2 regions of the Idiomarina sp. genome follow, and region 2 is predicted to be linked to the other one. Evidence: predicted binding sites of a transcription regulator. Region 2 holds the regulator's gene; the other holds the start of a gene.
What was found. The regulator LexA, encoded in region 2, represses DNA repair genes until DNA is damaged. The targets are predictions, from matches to a motif close to TACTGTATNNNNATACAGTA.
Positions count from the first base shown of each region.

Region 1: a site for LexA is predicted at 4,906-4,925, ahead of umuD (translesion error-prone DNA polymerase V autoproteolytic subunit). Genes of this name have one in related genera too.

Region 1 is NZ_CP080268.1:2,382,458-2,390,292, reverse strand. Features, by position in the region: gene istA (IS21 family transposase) at 1-1,153, opposite strand, end outside; gene KZ771_RS11565 (hypothetical protein) at 1,326-2,342, opposite strand; gene KZ771_RS11560 (hypothetical protein) at 2,604-3,341, shown strand; gene KZ771_RS11555 (hypothetical protein) at 3,442-3,759, shown strand; gene umuD (translesion error-prone DNA polymerase V autoproteolytic subunit) at 4,937-5,362, shown strand; gene umuC (translesion error-prone DNA polymerase V subunit UmuC) at 5,340-6,635, shown strand; gene KZ771_RS11540 (hypothetical protein) at 6,648-7,115, opposite strand; gene KZ771_RS11535 (hypothetical protein) at 7,135-7,835, opposite strand, start outside.
Region 2 is NZ_CP080268.1:2,570,733-2,578,567, reverse strand. Features, by position in the region: gene KZ771_RS12475 (chorismate lyase) at 1-235, shown strand, start outside; gene ubiA (4-hydroxybenzoate octaprenyltransferase) at 228-1,082, shown strand; gene plsB (glycerol-3-phosphate 1-O-acyltransferase PlsB) at 1,079-3,550, opposite strand; gene lexA (transcriptional repressor LexA) at 3,689-4,306, shown strand; gene KZ771_RS12455 (SOS-response cell division inhibitor) at 4,303-4,722, shown strand; gene coxB (cytochrome c oxidase subunit II) at 5,056-6,177, shown strand; gene ctaD (cytochrome c oxidase subunit I) at 6,188-7,774, shown strand; gene KZ771_RS12440 (cytochrome c oxidase assembly protein) at 7,779-7,835, shown strand, end outside.

The DNA of each region.
Region 1 (7,835 bases), 190 kb from region 2:
TCGCGACCACATTACCGCGGTAATGGATTTGTACCAGTCGCTGGGTGACCATTAACTCTACCCGCTCACCGACCAGCGCATGAGGCACCGAGTACCAGTGGTTATCGAAGGCCACATGGTAGTCTTTACCGACTTTTGCCAACTTGAACTGCGCGTACTCGTAAGGCATTTCAGGTAACGGTGCTAATGCGGGTGCGTCGATTTGTTTAAACAACTCCGCCCGGCTCAGACCGTTATAGCTTTTCATCGGTCGCTCGTTGAGCTCTTTGTTCAGCGACCTTATCGCCTGATTTAACGCCGCCATACTGTGGAAGGTCGTATGCCTCAGCCGCGCTAACACCCAGCGTTCAACCACTAACACAGCGGATTCTACTTTGCCTTTATCCTGAGGCTTGCGGGGGCGTGCGGGGATGACAGGACAGCCATAATGTTGACTGAACGCCCGGTAGCTGTCGTTGAGGTGCGGCTCGTAGCGGTCGGCCTGATTAACACCGGATTTTAAATTATCCGGGATGAGCAACTGCGGCACACCGCCTAAAAACTCCAGACAGCGGCGATTGGCGAGCAGCCAGGACTCTAAGTCCTGTCCTTCGCACGCTTCGATGTAGGTGTAATTTGACGCGCCCATTGAGGCAACGAAGATGGCTGCCTTGCGGTATTCTCCGGTGAGTGGGTTAACGATGCGTACGGTTGGTCCGCAGAAGTCAATAAAGAGCTTCTCACCGGCTTTATGTAATTGACGCATAGAGCGACGTTGCTTACCCAACCAGCGGCGATAATGCTCACAGAACTGAGTGTATCCCAGAGCCTGATTACCATATTCGGCCTGGTATTCCTGCCACAACAACTGCTTGGTCACGAGTGGGCTGGTAAGCTCCTTGTGTACCTTCAGCCAGTCCGGCAGCACGCGTTGCGGTTGATAATTGCGACCGGGCATCAATAAATTATCGAGCTTCTCAAGTGACACTTCATCAGGAAGCGGCCACTCGAGCTGTAAACTTCGGAACCGGGTCAAGATGTTGTTGACGGTTGAGCGACCGATGTTCAGCGTTAATGCTATTTGCCGATCAGTCATCCGCCGCTCAAACTTCAAACGAAAAATGTCCAGATAAGTCCGCATATCCGTCCTCGCTTTTTTCTTTGCTTTAGTCATGGTTGCCTCGGCTCACAGATAAAAACTCTGTTATGCCGAAACTCGAAAAGCGAGGGAAGAAAAACTTGTCCGGATGATACCGAAATGGTTGTCCGGCTCAGACCGAAATCAATGTCCGGATGACCCCGAAATACGCAAGAACGCCGGTTCCCTTTCAAGGCGCTCGATTGCATCAGCCGCCCCACTGTTTTGTAATTTCCTCTTCAATAATCTGTGGTTGAGAGCCATCAAAGAAGCGGTAAGCTTTACCATTGAAATAGAGCTGAGATGGGTATTCGTCATCAGTAGCATAAAATGTATAGGGCGTGTCGTGAAACGATTGCATCATCATTCGTCCCAGCGGAACCTTCAATAAGTCTCTGCGCGTACTGACTGTCTCGATGGTGTATCCCTTCTCAGTGGGCGTAGCCTGTACAACGACATCGCCATTTTCATCGGTTTGGATTGCTGAATAAAACCCCATTTTTAACGTAAAATACGGGGGTAACTTCCAGCGCACTGGCTCACCGATAATGACGGGTAAAATATCATTTTCCTCAACGGCCTCGAATTCTACCGGGATGTGAATAAGCGCCACGATTTGCTCAGGTTGATAGCCCCATTGAGGATGGTCTTCGACTGCATCTTTTCGTTGTAAGAGAAATGCTTTACTGCGTTCACCACAGTGACCAAGACACGTTGCCTCATAATTAAATTGTGCTGCAACATCTCCTATTTTTTTATTGATGAACTGCGAAAAGACTTGATGAGCCTCATCGCTCGAGTCGATGGAAGCGCCATTAAAGTCATCCGGTAACCAGGCCTGCCCGACGATATCGTAATCCGATGAGAAAGCTGCACCCAGTACCATACCTCCTATCGATACGGCCGCCCCTAAGTCACTGCCAAGTGATGAGCCTAAATCCCCGACCGCTAAATCGGTCACCATCGATGTCATGGTTCCGTAGTCAGCAGATGACCATGACTCTATAAATTCCTTGTTATACGTATTGGCAACAATTTCCCGGCGAGTCTCTGTTTCAACTAAGTAGCGGCCAATATATGAAAGGCGTTTGTTGGTCAGCTCATCATTTAGCTCCGTTGATTGCGGGTCATTCCCCAAAGAGCGTATGTAAGGGTCATCACTCATCGAAACGCATCCAGAGACAAGTACTGCTGACAATAGACCGACTAAGACTTTTTTGTTCATGGCTAAACTCCTTGTTTCTATCATTTTCTTCCTTGTTGCAATAGCTCTAGCTTATCTGACATTAATTCTAAACGGAATAGAGCAGCGTACTTCGTGCAACTCATCAGGCATCTAGCTGACCGGGTTTTATTTATACGCGCCGGAGATTTGTAAGTTACTGTTTTACATCGATACTTCATTTGCACCGCGTGAAGTAGCGGTAATTTCATATTTTGATAGCTTGTTCACTCACCTCGCAATAGTAAATGAAGGAATTAGCGTATGAGCACAAAATTTGATGAAATTATTACAGCAAGCCACGTCTTTTGCGATGATGTTGGTTGCTTTTTCGATGAAGATGCCAGGCTGTTCGTGATGATTGACCGAGCGGGCAATATCCTTGCTGCTCTCGGCTATCATATCGAACAGGAGGCAATAGCCCGAGTGCAAGAGTCGGCTTCATTGCAAAGCAAAAAAGGGTATGGCTACAGCATTTACTTATACGCACTGGCAACACTCAGTCCCAATCTGATGACTTGCGCCGATACGTCTGAGCTTTCGCTCGGCGCTTTAGCACTTTGGGAGCGGCTTTTTAACGCCGCCACCGACACCAGTCATATTGCTAACAGCGCACACAACTCACTGGAAAACTGTACTTATGACGGTTTGATTAAACGTTCGTTAGTCGATACACCTGTTTATAGACAAAGCCTTGATGAGGAGTTTCAAGAGTCTGTTTTTATTTCAAACCCTGATTTGTTTATTCAGGATCTCGATGCGTTCGATTTACCAGCCAAAGTACAAGCGGGACGGCTAAATCCGAACCTGCCTAATTGGGGGTTTTCAATGTATGGAAAAATCAGTGACCAAATCAGTGCCCGCTTATTTCGAAAGGCTTTCACTCCGGTTCAAAAGCGCGTCATTTATGACTTCCTCACGTGCACATACCAGTTGAGGCATTGCCGGTTCACTATTGCGATGCAGCTTCCAAGAAGCTCGCAAACTACATTAGCCCAGTGAATTGCAAACCGATTAACCCTTCGGCAAAACGTGGTTATGACTCGCTAACCACGCCTTGCTTTAGTTGACTTATTTACAACGTTGAAAATGAGGAACGATAATGAATCAATACCGCATTCAAACGACTGATGCCGGAGCTTTCGAGTTTCGTGGCGTATTAATCGCTCAAACGGGAAACCAGGTCGATATGACATTTTATGACACGGCAACCGTACCTGATACCAATCTTTTTCATTCTGCCAAAATTTTTAAAACGGAGAGTGGACGTTTCGTGGTAGTGAAACGTTTTTTCTCTAATTACCGTGACTGGGATCCGGAGTGCAAAGCGGCTGAATGTAAAACGCATGACGAGGCCCTGGATTGGCTAAACGCCAATGACAATGATCAGGGGTTGGCGGAGCTGTTGAAATATGAATAGCCTTGACTCAAAGGTAGCCTCTACACCCAATATTGGGCTGCCGACTTCCCAAGAGGTTAAGAGCCCAAGGTAAATAGCACGCAAGAATAAAAGCGGTTAGCGCCAACCTGACGCTAACCGCTTTCAAAAAATGCCGAAAGCTCGATTCGGAATAACGTTTACCTTATGCGTTAGTCTGCAAAAGAGCGGCTTCGCTACTTGATTATCACGGACGCTTAATCCGTACAATGAGCCAAAAGGTAAGTCTTCGTAGCTAACGGATAGATGCAAACCAGGTTCGTTGAGCTCATTTAGCAATATTGAAATTTCGTTTGTTTACTGGCTAAACTAGTAAATAACTGACCGTGACTAACAGTCTCTTATGATACCAGAGACATCAGAATTGCAATGCCATACTGGAATAGGAGTTAACAACTTATGGAGCTCACTACATGGGAAGCCATTCTGATTGGCGTTGCGCCACTCGTTCTTCTTGCCGGCACTGCAACTATCTTCATTGGCAACAATAAAGGCAAACGTGACGGCTCAAAGAATAGGAAGTCCGACTCTGATAACCATTAAATCCGTCCCCCTTATTAAACCGTGACAATTTAGGAACTAATTCACTTCACCCAATCGGCTCTCGGCCGAAGTGCCACTCAACATAAAAAGCAAACACTGATATTGTGCCCTCACTCCACCAATAGGCGTTAAATCTGGTTGCAATTTTAAAGCCTCTTGCTTATGCTTTTTCTGGTAAGCACTTGGGCCTTTTATCTGTCGACGTTCACTTTTAAGTCAACCCGGCGGTGACCAAGATGCAATGAGTTCTGGAAGGGGCTGCCTGGAAAGGTAGCCCCTTTATTTTTCGGCTCATTTCGCCGTTTCTGTCATAGTTTAAGCCTAATTGTTCAAGCCTGAAACTTCCACACCATCTACCTCCAGCCGTGTTGACGCTAAACGTTGCTGAGCGACACCCTTCTATTTCCGTATACCTCGGGTTGGGTTATAAATCATTTCAATGTCATGAAATACCGCCTGCTAAACTTCGAAAAAGTCAGGACCACGACGCTTTATTTGACTAAAGAAATCCTGATTTCAGCTTAATAAGAGAGACAGCCTCAGCCAAGATAAAAACAGCAGTTGCGAATTTTGCACGAACAAATATACTGTCTATACATACAGTGCTTGAGGTCGTATGAAAGTTGATATCATCAGTCGTTCGGGCGTGTTCCCGCGCGTGCAAATTCCGTACTTACTGGAAACGGTGCAAGCCGGTTTTCCCTCGCCTGCGCAGGATTACGTGGAGCAGCAGCTTGATTTGAATGAGCTTTGCATTAAACATCCCGCAGCTACCTATTTTGTGCGGGCGAGCGGTGAGTCAATGATAGGCGCAGGTATTCACGATAACGACATTCTGGTGGTCGACCGCGCGCTGAGTGCTCAGGCTGGTGATATCATTATTGCCTGTTTAAATGGCGAGCTCACCGTTAAAGCGCTTCAGCTTAAACCCTATCCTGCGCTTTTGTCCCATAACTCGGATTATCCGCCCATTCGTTTAGGCAGTGATGCCGAGCTTGATGTTTTCGGGGTCGTCAGTCATGTCATCCACCGCTGCCGCTAAGCGAAAGCCATGTTTTGCGCTGATTGATTGCAACAATTTTTATGTCTCCTGCGAGCGGTTATTTCGACCCGACTTACGGGAGCGGCCGGTCATTGTCGCCTCAAACAACGATGGCTGCGCCATTGCCCGCTCGGCGGAGGCCAAGGCGCTGGGTATCAAAATGGGGGCGCCGCTGTTTAAAATCGACGAGCTCATCCGCGAGCACCGTATTGAAGTATTCTCATCCAATTATGCACTGTATGCCGATATCTCCAACCGTGTGATGACAACCATTGAGCAGATAGTGCCGAGCTTAGAGGTTTACTCCATTGACGAAGCCTTTGCTGAGTTGACTGGGGTCGAGCGCGCGGTATCGCTTGATACCTTTGGTCATGAATTAAAAAACAGAATTCTGCGCTGGGTGGGCATGCCGACCTGTGTCGGTATTGCGCCGACAAAAACGCTCGCAAAACTGGCGAATTACGGCGCCAAGCAATACCCGAAAACCGGCGGTGTGGTCGATTTAAGTGAGAGAGCACGGCAGCGCCGCCTGCTTGCTATCACACCGGTTGATGAGGTGTGGGGTGTTGGGCGCCGTATTGCTGCCCGACTTAACACCATGGGTATCACAACCGCATTACAGCTCGCTGAGTGTGACTTAAAAACGCTGCGCAAACAGTTCTCGGTAGTACTCGAGCGCACCGCCCGCGAGCTTCGCGGGGAGTCGTGCCTGTCGCTTGAGCAAGTGCCGTCACAGAAAAAACAAATCGTTGTATCGCGCAGCTTCGGGCAGCCGGTACTGACACTTGATGCCGTTCAAAGCGCGCTCAGCAATTTTATTACCCGCGCCGCTGAAAAATTACGCAGCGAGAAGCAGTGCGCCCGGCAACTGACGGTGTTTATGCGCACCAACCCGTTTCGTCAAAACAACCCGCAATACGGCAACAGCGCAACGCACACATTATCGGTACCGACACAGGACAGCCGGGAGCTTTTGGCGCTCACCCGCGACCTGTCCGAGCGCATTTATCGCCCCGGCTTTTATTACGCCAAAGCCGGTGTCATGATCGGTGATTTTTATGCCCCCGGCGTGTTTCAGCCCTCGTTGTTTGAAACCAATAAGTCAAAACCAAACAGTAAGGCACTGATGGACGTGCTTGATAAGCTCAACCGGGCCAAAACCGGTAGCGTGTATTTTGCATCCCAGAAGAAAACGAAGGACTGGCAGGTGAAGCGCGAGCGGTTATCGCCCGCCTACACCACTCGCTGGACTGATATACCTAAAGTACGATGATGAGATTTTGACTTAAGAGCGAGGGCGCTTTAAACCAAGTTTGCGGGCATACCAACGCGTCTGCTCTTCACCTCTATTGAGCATAGTAGCAATCTCGCGATAAGACATCGACGCAATATTGTCTCTTATAAAATTAAGCTCCTCTTCCGTGAACGGCCTTACTTTTGTCGCAGTCAACAAATTCATCCGATTCGCCTTTTGCCGGACAGCATCTGACGAACGATTAAGATGCTCAGCAACCTTTTCAATACTGAGCTTTCCTGCACTTTCTTGTATGAACCTGAGTTCATCATCATTATAAGCACGGCGCTCCGATGTCGCCGCGTATGCTTTTGAGCCAAGACTTAGTCTTTTTGCCCGTCGCATAACGGCGGCTTTGGAAACCTCCAGCCGCCCTGCTATTTGCCGTGCTGTTCGTTTGTAATAATTTGCTTTTAAGTAACGGCCCATGGATTTCGACCACACATTGTGTTTTGCCATTTTTTTACTCCAAAGCTATTCAATCTACGCTACCCGCTTGATGGGGTAGTTTTTGTATTGCGGCATATTTAGTCTGTAACTTGTTAACAACAATAATTTCAGTTGAATCAGCCTCAAGCGCTTGGAGATACACGAACTCGTCGTCAATGAGCATTTTAATTGCTGCTAAAAGCGGCTGTCGAAGCGTCTTTATTTCATCGAAATCTGGCAAGTCTGCGACATGATTAACACGTGATGTGAGTTGTCCGGACTCCGGCTCTGATTCAAACAAAACTTGAGAAGTTTCGTTTCGAACGACAGGCGACACAAACACGAAGTCTTCACTCTTTTTTTGCTTCGCATCGAGTTTCTTTAACGCCTCAATCGTCTCAAACACATTGAGACAAATACGTTGCTCGCTCGCGTGTGGCGGGGAGATAGATTCGGGGCGGTGACTTAAATCTTTCGTTGTTATTGATGCAAAGCTTTTTTCAGTTTCAAGTATTATGCGCTGGTCAGTTAACTGCATCGACAGCTTCGCATCTCGAGATATATGCATTAGATTAATCACTTTCTGAAATGCTTTAAATGACGCGGCATTCAGAACCGCGCACTGCTCTTCCTCACTTTGAAGAAGTTCAAAGCTTGCATGAAAGTTAGTCGAATCAACAAATGCCTTATCTTTTGAAAACATAACGCTGACATGGTCAGCAACCGTTGCATGTTGTGCCGTATTAAACT
Region 2 (7,835 bases):
TCAGCCTGACTTATTGCGCAGCCCTTTTGAGGTCGCACAATTACCCGACAATCATGCTGTTGCAAGGCTAAACCATCAGCTTTTTGGGCATTCACAAAATTTGTGGGGGCGTCGTAGCTTATTTTTAACCGGCGGACAGCGCGTTCTAGTTAGCGAAATATTTCTTTCGCCACTACCCTTTTATGAATCCCGCGCATCACATTCGCTTAACCCTGAGGAGAAAGGACATGAGTAAGCTTAACGCGTACTGGCGCTTAATGCGTGCCGATCGGCCTATTGGCACTTACCTATTAGCCTGGCCTACCATTTGGGCTCTGCTCATTGGCGGCAACGGCGAGCCCTCGTTAAAACTGTTTGTGCTGTTTATGTTGGGAACATTCTTAATGCGTTCTGCCGGTTGTGTGATCAACGACTTTGCCGACCGCAACCTTGATGGCCACGTCAGCCGCACTCATCAACGGCCTATGCCGGCGGGTGAGGTTACAGCCACCGAAGCGGTAGTGGTATTTGGGCTGTTATTGTTTGCCGCCTTCATTGTGGTACTGCAGTTCAATACCCAGACCGTGATGTTAAGCTTCGCCGCCGCAGGTGTTGCTGCACTCTACCCTTTTTGCAAACGCTGGACACATTTGCCACAAGTGGTTTTGGGGGTCGCGTTTAGCTTCGGTATTTTGATGGCCTTTAGCGCCCAAAACTCAACTCAGTGGTTTATTGCCGGTGTGTTATTTGTGACTAACGTTATCTGGACAGTGATGTACGACACCGAGTATGCCATGGCTGACCGCGAAGATGACTTACAAGTTGGTATCCGCAGTACCGCGATTTTATTTGGCCGACATGATCGGCTTATCATTGGTTTACTGCAGCTTATCACGGTCGCCTTGCTGACTTATGTAGCGTATTGGTTTGACTGGAGCTGGCCTCTGCTATTGGCGCTCGCGGCTATTGTGGGATTATTTGTATACCAGCAATTATTAATTCGTGAACGTGAGCCAAGCCAATGCTTTAAAGCCTTCCTTCACAATCACTATGTGGGGATGACATTTGCCACTGGCCTGGCCTGGCATTACTGGTTTCTTTAACCTGAGTTGTCGGCCTTCTTCTGCATTTCGACTAACAGCTGTTGCACCGATTGGCGGATTGTTTGCAGTACCGGTGGATCGATCAACGCATCAATACGGTCACTTAATGCGCCAATTGCCGGAGCCGCAATTTGCTGGCCGTCATCGTTGACGTTTAATAAGTCCTGACCTTTTAAGCTTGCAATAAACGTCGACATGACTTTTTTATCGTAAAACTCTGGTGCGTTAATACCGTGAATCGCACTTAATCGCTCTGCCAGCGTAATTGAGTGCCTCTCCAACTCGGCTCGCTGAATTGGCTGAGCCTGCTGTAAAAGCTCTAATACAATACTATAACGCTGCAGGGTTTCGCTGGCACTACGGGCTAGTAGTTGCAGTTGTAACCACTGCGCCGACTCCCGTGACACCATGTGATAGACTCCGCCGCTAAAGCTAACTAAGCCTTGTCGTTGCAGTTCTTCAACGATTGCCTCAACCCAAAGCGGTACTTCGTCAACCTCGTGCGAGAGGAATAGCTCGGCTTGCAACATGGGATAGACTTGTTGAACCTGTTCAATTAGCTGAGTCAGGGTTTGCTGCTTTTTAGCGACCAACGCAGTGGCAACAATCCCCGGAACAATCATCAGGTGCAAAATGTTATTACGATAGTAAGTCATGGCTATTGCATTAGCATTCTCTAAGCCAATGACCTGACCCATGGTATCTTCGTTGATAGTAAATTTATCGGTACGTTTAGCCTGGCTCCAAAGTTCTTCAGCCGTCGCGGTCGGTACATTAACGTCCTGCGTATAGGGGACTTCTTTTAGTAACCCCTGATAAACGCGTAACTGCGCCAGTAACTCTTCCCGCGTTAACGCATGATGCTCTGAGCTCAGAATAGCCAAGGCGGTTAAATTAACACTGTTGGCTGCAGCAGCGTCATTAATGCCACGCATGACCGTTTCTGCTAACCGGTTAACGGCAGGTGTTAGCCACTGCGGCCGTTCGGGTTCTTCAGCACCGCGGGTAACCGATGACTGCCAGTCCTCTACCTGACGATCGAGAAAGTCTTTAAGGTTAATTGGCTTACCAAAAGTAACGTAACCCTGACCGAAGTTTTTTAACTTGCGGAGGCTACCCAGCACCTGCCACATCGATTCTTTTTCTTTGTTCTTACCTTTTAGTTCTTTCAGGTAGGTCGCTACTTCCATTATATGCTCGTAGCCAAGGTAAACCGGTACCAACGAGATAGGACGCTGCTGGCCGCGCAACATACCTTGCACTGTCATCGCTAACATTCCCGTTTTCGGCGGTAGCAAACGCCCGGTTCGGGAGCGACCACCTTCGCTAAAATACTCTACCGGATAGCCTTTCTGAAATAACCAACAAAGGTATTCGCGAAACACGGCCGAATACAGTTTATTGCCGCGAAAGCTACGGCGAATAAAAAACGCCCCACCGCGGCGAAAAATTGAGCCCACCGGAAAAAAGTTAAGGTTCACGCCGGCGGCAATATGCGGCGGTACCAGGCCTTGCTTGTATATCACGTAGCTCAATAACAGGTAATCCATGTGACTGCGATGGCAGGGAACGTAGATAATTTCATGGCCCTGTTGCGCGAGTTTGCGAATTCTGTCGCCTCCGCGCACGTCGATGCCATTATAGATTCGACTCCACATCCAGGTCATAAAGCGATCCAGAACCCTTACCAGCGTCTCGCTATAATTAGCTGCAATTTCGTTAACGTAGCTAAGCGCCTTTTTACGAGCTTCCTGTTCAGACACTTTATTACTGCGCTGTTCATCGGCTATCGCTTTTTTGAGCGCTGGCAAACTAATTAAATCATGCATCAGCTCGTTGCGGTCACTTAACTTCGGCCCCGCCACCGCGTGACGCATGCGTACAAAGTGGACCCGAGCAACCCGCGCAAGTTTGTGCGCAATTTTTATGTCGCTACCACTTTGTCGGGCCATGGTGCCTAAGCTAACCGAGCGCGAAAAACGACACAGCACCTGCCGACCCGAGAAAAGTACCAGCCAGAACTTACGCAAGTGGCCAGGGTTGTCCAGGTCACCTGTCATGGTGGCGCCGTCGCGAGCCTCCTGACCAGGTTTTCTGCCCCAGAAGACGCCAACAGGCAGCAATTGAATGTCCAACTGTTGGTCAGCATGGTGGGCTTCGAGTAACTGATGGAAGTCTTCTATCGCTTGCTGAGAAGAATCGGATTCTGCTTGTTCCAAATACATAACCCGCGTGAACGATTTCCCATTTACGACCAGTGGCATCGACGGATCCGGCAACTGTTTTTGCCGGGCTGCCCGCTGTAATATGGAATAATCGGCACGCGACGTTGAACGCATAACGTACACGACCGGCTTGTCGGCAACACTTGCGTCACCTGACTCTGCATCATCAGCTATCGCAATAAAACGCGTCAACCAACGTAGCGGATGCTTAATTACCGAATAAAACCAACCCTGACTTGCCATTAGAACCCTGCACAGAATGCGTTTAAAACAATTACTTAGTCGACAGTATACAGGATATTAAGTTGCGACAAAAAATACTTGCGAATGCAAAATACCTGTATATACTCACAGTTACTGTATAAATAAACAGGAAAGCTCATGCGACCGTTAACTCCAAGACAATCAGAAATTTTAGCACTGATTAAAGATAATCTGCAGGCGACCGGTATGCCGCCCACGCGTGCCGAAATAGCCAGTAAATTAGGGTTTCGGTCTGCCAATGCCGCAGAAGAACATTTAAAAGCACTGGCCAGAAAAGGCGTGATTGAAATTCTCCCGGGTATGTCACGTGGTATTCGGCTGATTGGTGATGACTTTGACATAGAAGAAGGTTTACCGCTGATAGGTCAGGTTGCAGCGGGTTCGCCCATTCTAGCGCAAGAGCATATTGAAGGACATTTCAAAGTTGACGAGGGCCTTTTTTATCCTGCGGCGAGCTTTCTATTGAAAGTTAATGGTATGAGTATGCGCGATATCGGCATCTTAGATGGTGACCTTCTCGCTGTACACAAAACTGAACAAGCACGAAACGGGCAGGTGGTTGTCGCCCGGGTCGAAGATGAAGTCACGGTAAAACGGTTTGAACAAAAAGGCCGCAAAGTGCTGCTTCATCCTGAAAACGAAGAGTTTTCTACCATTGTTGTGGACTTATCAGAACAAGTATTTGCCATCGAAGGCTTAGCCGTCGGTGTTATTCGTAACGGAGCATCATTATGAAGTTTCAGCAATCAACCAAACAATCTCACCCCGGTTTATGGCAAAGCAACTCGGGTATCACTCAGTCATCTCAAGGTGTTGCAGCTGATACATCAGTGACACAAGCGCTTGCTGCTGCAGCAGATTGTGCGTCGGAGCAATGGGTTACGGTTGTTGGCGGGCAAAGGGAGTTTGTCGCGCAGCTGGTCGCCGCAGGCGTGCCCAGCCAAAGAATTCGTTGGCTACGGACACAAAGCCAGGCGCAGCGCGAATGGGCATTAGAACAAGCTCTTTTGACGGGAACCAGCGGCGTGATCATTGGCTGGTTAGGTTCACTCGACAGTCGCTTTAATCAGCGGGTAAAGATGGCAAGCCGCTTAAGCCAAACACAATGCTTTTTGTTTGAAGAAGACACATTATTATCTCACCTCCACTGAGCCCCTACCTCAGTACCCCACAATCTAATAATGTGTCTGGGCTGCTGGTGCAGCCCTTTTTTTTAACACTTTTGGTTATTTTTCCAGCAAACAGCACATTTGATCTGGATCTTTGTGCATAAATTCGTTAATAAATGATACTACCCAACTATATAAATTAATATAACAACGAAACTACAACAAAGAGTTGGTAGAGAAAGTGATTTCTGGGGAGATGTAGTTCCTTTTTCTGCTTACCTCTTTGTTCTTCAACATACGATCAGGTTTTGGTTTCGCGTAGGTGCGAAATAGAAGTCTGGCGAGTAGAAGAATAAGAGGAGAAGTCACGTGAAAATGAAGCCGCTGTTGGCACTTATGGCTTTATTTGGGTTTTCTGCGCAAGCCCAAAACCGCCTTAACCTGACGCAAGGTGTCACTGACGTCAGTAACCGTGTCTATGACCTCCACATGACGATATTTTATATCTGTTGTGTTATCGGGGTTGTTGTGTTCGGCCTGATGTTCATTTCTATGATCCGACACCGAAAATCTAAGGGTCGCGAGCCGGCCAAGTTCCACGAAAGCGTCAAAGTGGAAGTTGCCTGGACCATTATCCCCTTTCTAATTCTTGTTGGTATGGCGATCCCTGCTACTTCGACACTTATTGCGATGGAAGACACCAGTGATGCCGACGTAACCGTGCAGGTTACCGGGTCGCAATGGAAGTGGCATTACAAATACTTCGAGCACGAAGTTGAGTTTTTCAGCCGCTTAGCTACCCAACAAGAACAAATACAGAACAAGTTTGAAAAGAGCGAAAACTATTTGTTGGAGGTCGATAACCCGTTAGTTATCCCTACCGGACAAAAAGTTCGTTTTCTCGTCACCTCTGATGATGTCATTCACAGCTGGTGGGTACCCGACTTCGCTGTTAAGAAAGACGCTAACCCGGGTTTTATAAACGAAGCCTGGACCCGTGTTGAAGAGCCCGGTATCTATCGCGGTCAGTGCGCAGAACTCTGTGGTAAAGACCATGGGTTTATGCCTATCGTGGTCATTGCCAAAGAGCCTGCCGACTATCAGAAATGGATAGAAGACACTGAGGCCGAGCAAATTGCTGCGCGCGAACGCGAGCAAGAACTTCTCGACATGGAAATGTCGATGGACGAGCTCATGGCGATGGGTGAAAAAATCTACAACAGTACTTGTGCAGCGTGTCACCAGGCAAATGGTCAAGGTATTCCGGGTACATTCCCTGCATTAGCAGGAGAAGGTGTATCAATTGACCCTGAAGCGCGCGACCAGCATATCGATATTGTCGTTAATGGTGTTCAGGGTACGGCCATGCAGGCCTTTGGTGCTCAACTTACCATGCAAGAGCTTGCCGCAGTGATTACCTACGAGCGAAATGCCTGGGGTAATGATACCGGTGATACCGTGCAAGCCGCGGACATCAACGCAGTAATGAATCAATAAGGAGACGGTGATGAGTACAGTTGTGGACGATATCCATCACGAAGAACACCACGATCACAAGCCGTCAGGCATTACCCGTTGGTTGTTCACGACAAACCATAAAGATATTGGCTCGCTTTATCTGTGGTTTAGTTTGATTATGTTTTTTATCGGTGGTGCGATGGCAATGGTCATCCGCGCCGAGTTATTTCAGCCTGGCTTACAGTTAGTAGAGCCTAACTTCTTTAACCAGATGACGACCGTACATGGTCTAATCATGGTTTTTGGTGCGGTTATGCCCGCCTTTACCGGTTTAGCCAACTGGATGATACCGATGATGATCGGCGCGCCGGACATGGCTCTGCCACGAATGAATAACTGGAGCTTCTGGATTTTGCCGTTCGGCTTTGCCATTTTGCTCTCATCGTTGTTCCTCGAAGGCGGTGGCCCTAACTTCGGCTGGACATTCTATGCGCCGCTATCAACAACTTACAGTAACGACTCCACAGCACTGTTTGTGTTCTCCATGCATATCTTGGGTATCTCATCGATTATGGGTGCGATTAACGTCATCGTAACCATTATGAACATGCGTGCTCCGGGCATGAATTACATGAAAATGCCATTGTTTGTGTGGACATGGCTAATCACCGCTTTCTTGCTCATTGCGGTTATGCCGGTGTTAGCGGGTGCTGTAACCATGGTATTGACTGATAAGTACTTTGGCACCAGCTTCTTTGATGCAGCCGGTGGTGGTGATCCGGTCATGTTCCAGCATATTTTCTGGTTCTTTGGCCACCCCGAAGTGTACATCATGATTTTGCCATCGTTTGGTATTATATCGGCGATTATTCCGGCATTTACACGTAAACAGTTGTTTGGTTATGCATCGATGGTTTATGCCACGGCATCCATTGCCATCCTGTCGTTCCTGGTATGGGCACACCACATGTTTACTACGGGTATGCCGGTATTTGCAGAACTGTTCTTTATGTACTGCACCATGCTGATTGCGGTGCCTACCGGGGTAAAAGTCTTTAACTGGGTTGCAACCATGTGGCGTGGCGCAATGACATTCGAAACACCAATGTTATTCGCGCTGGCGTTTGTGATTTTGTTTACTATCGGTGGTTTTTCCGGCCTGATGCTGGCAATAACCCCCGTCGACTTCCAATATCATGATACCTACTTTGTGGTTGCCCACTTCCACTATGTATTGGTGACCGGCGCAGTCTTCTCAATTATGGCTGCAGCTTATTATTGGCTGCCCAAATGGACAGGCCATATGTATGACGAGACGCTGGCTAAATTACATTTCTGGACCTCGTTAATTTCGGTCAACGTGTTGTTCTTCCCCATGCACTTTGCCGGCCTTGCGGGCATGCCACGACGCATACCCGACTACTCGATCCAGTTCGCTGATGTTAACCAAATTACCAGTATTGGTGGGTTTGCGTTCGGCTTATCACAACTGATCTTCTTATGGCTATGCATTAAATGTGTACGCGGTGGCGAAAAAGCTGCTGCGAAACCGTGGGAAGGTGCTGAAGGTTTAGAGTGGACCGTGCCGTCGCCGGCGCCATACCACACCTTCGAAAAACCACCTAAAGTGGAGTAACGTCATGGCTGACTCGCAACAATCACAACGGCCAGATAACAGTAAAATCGTTAAGCGACTG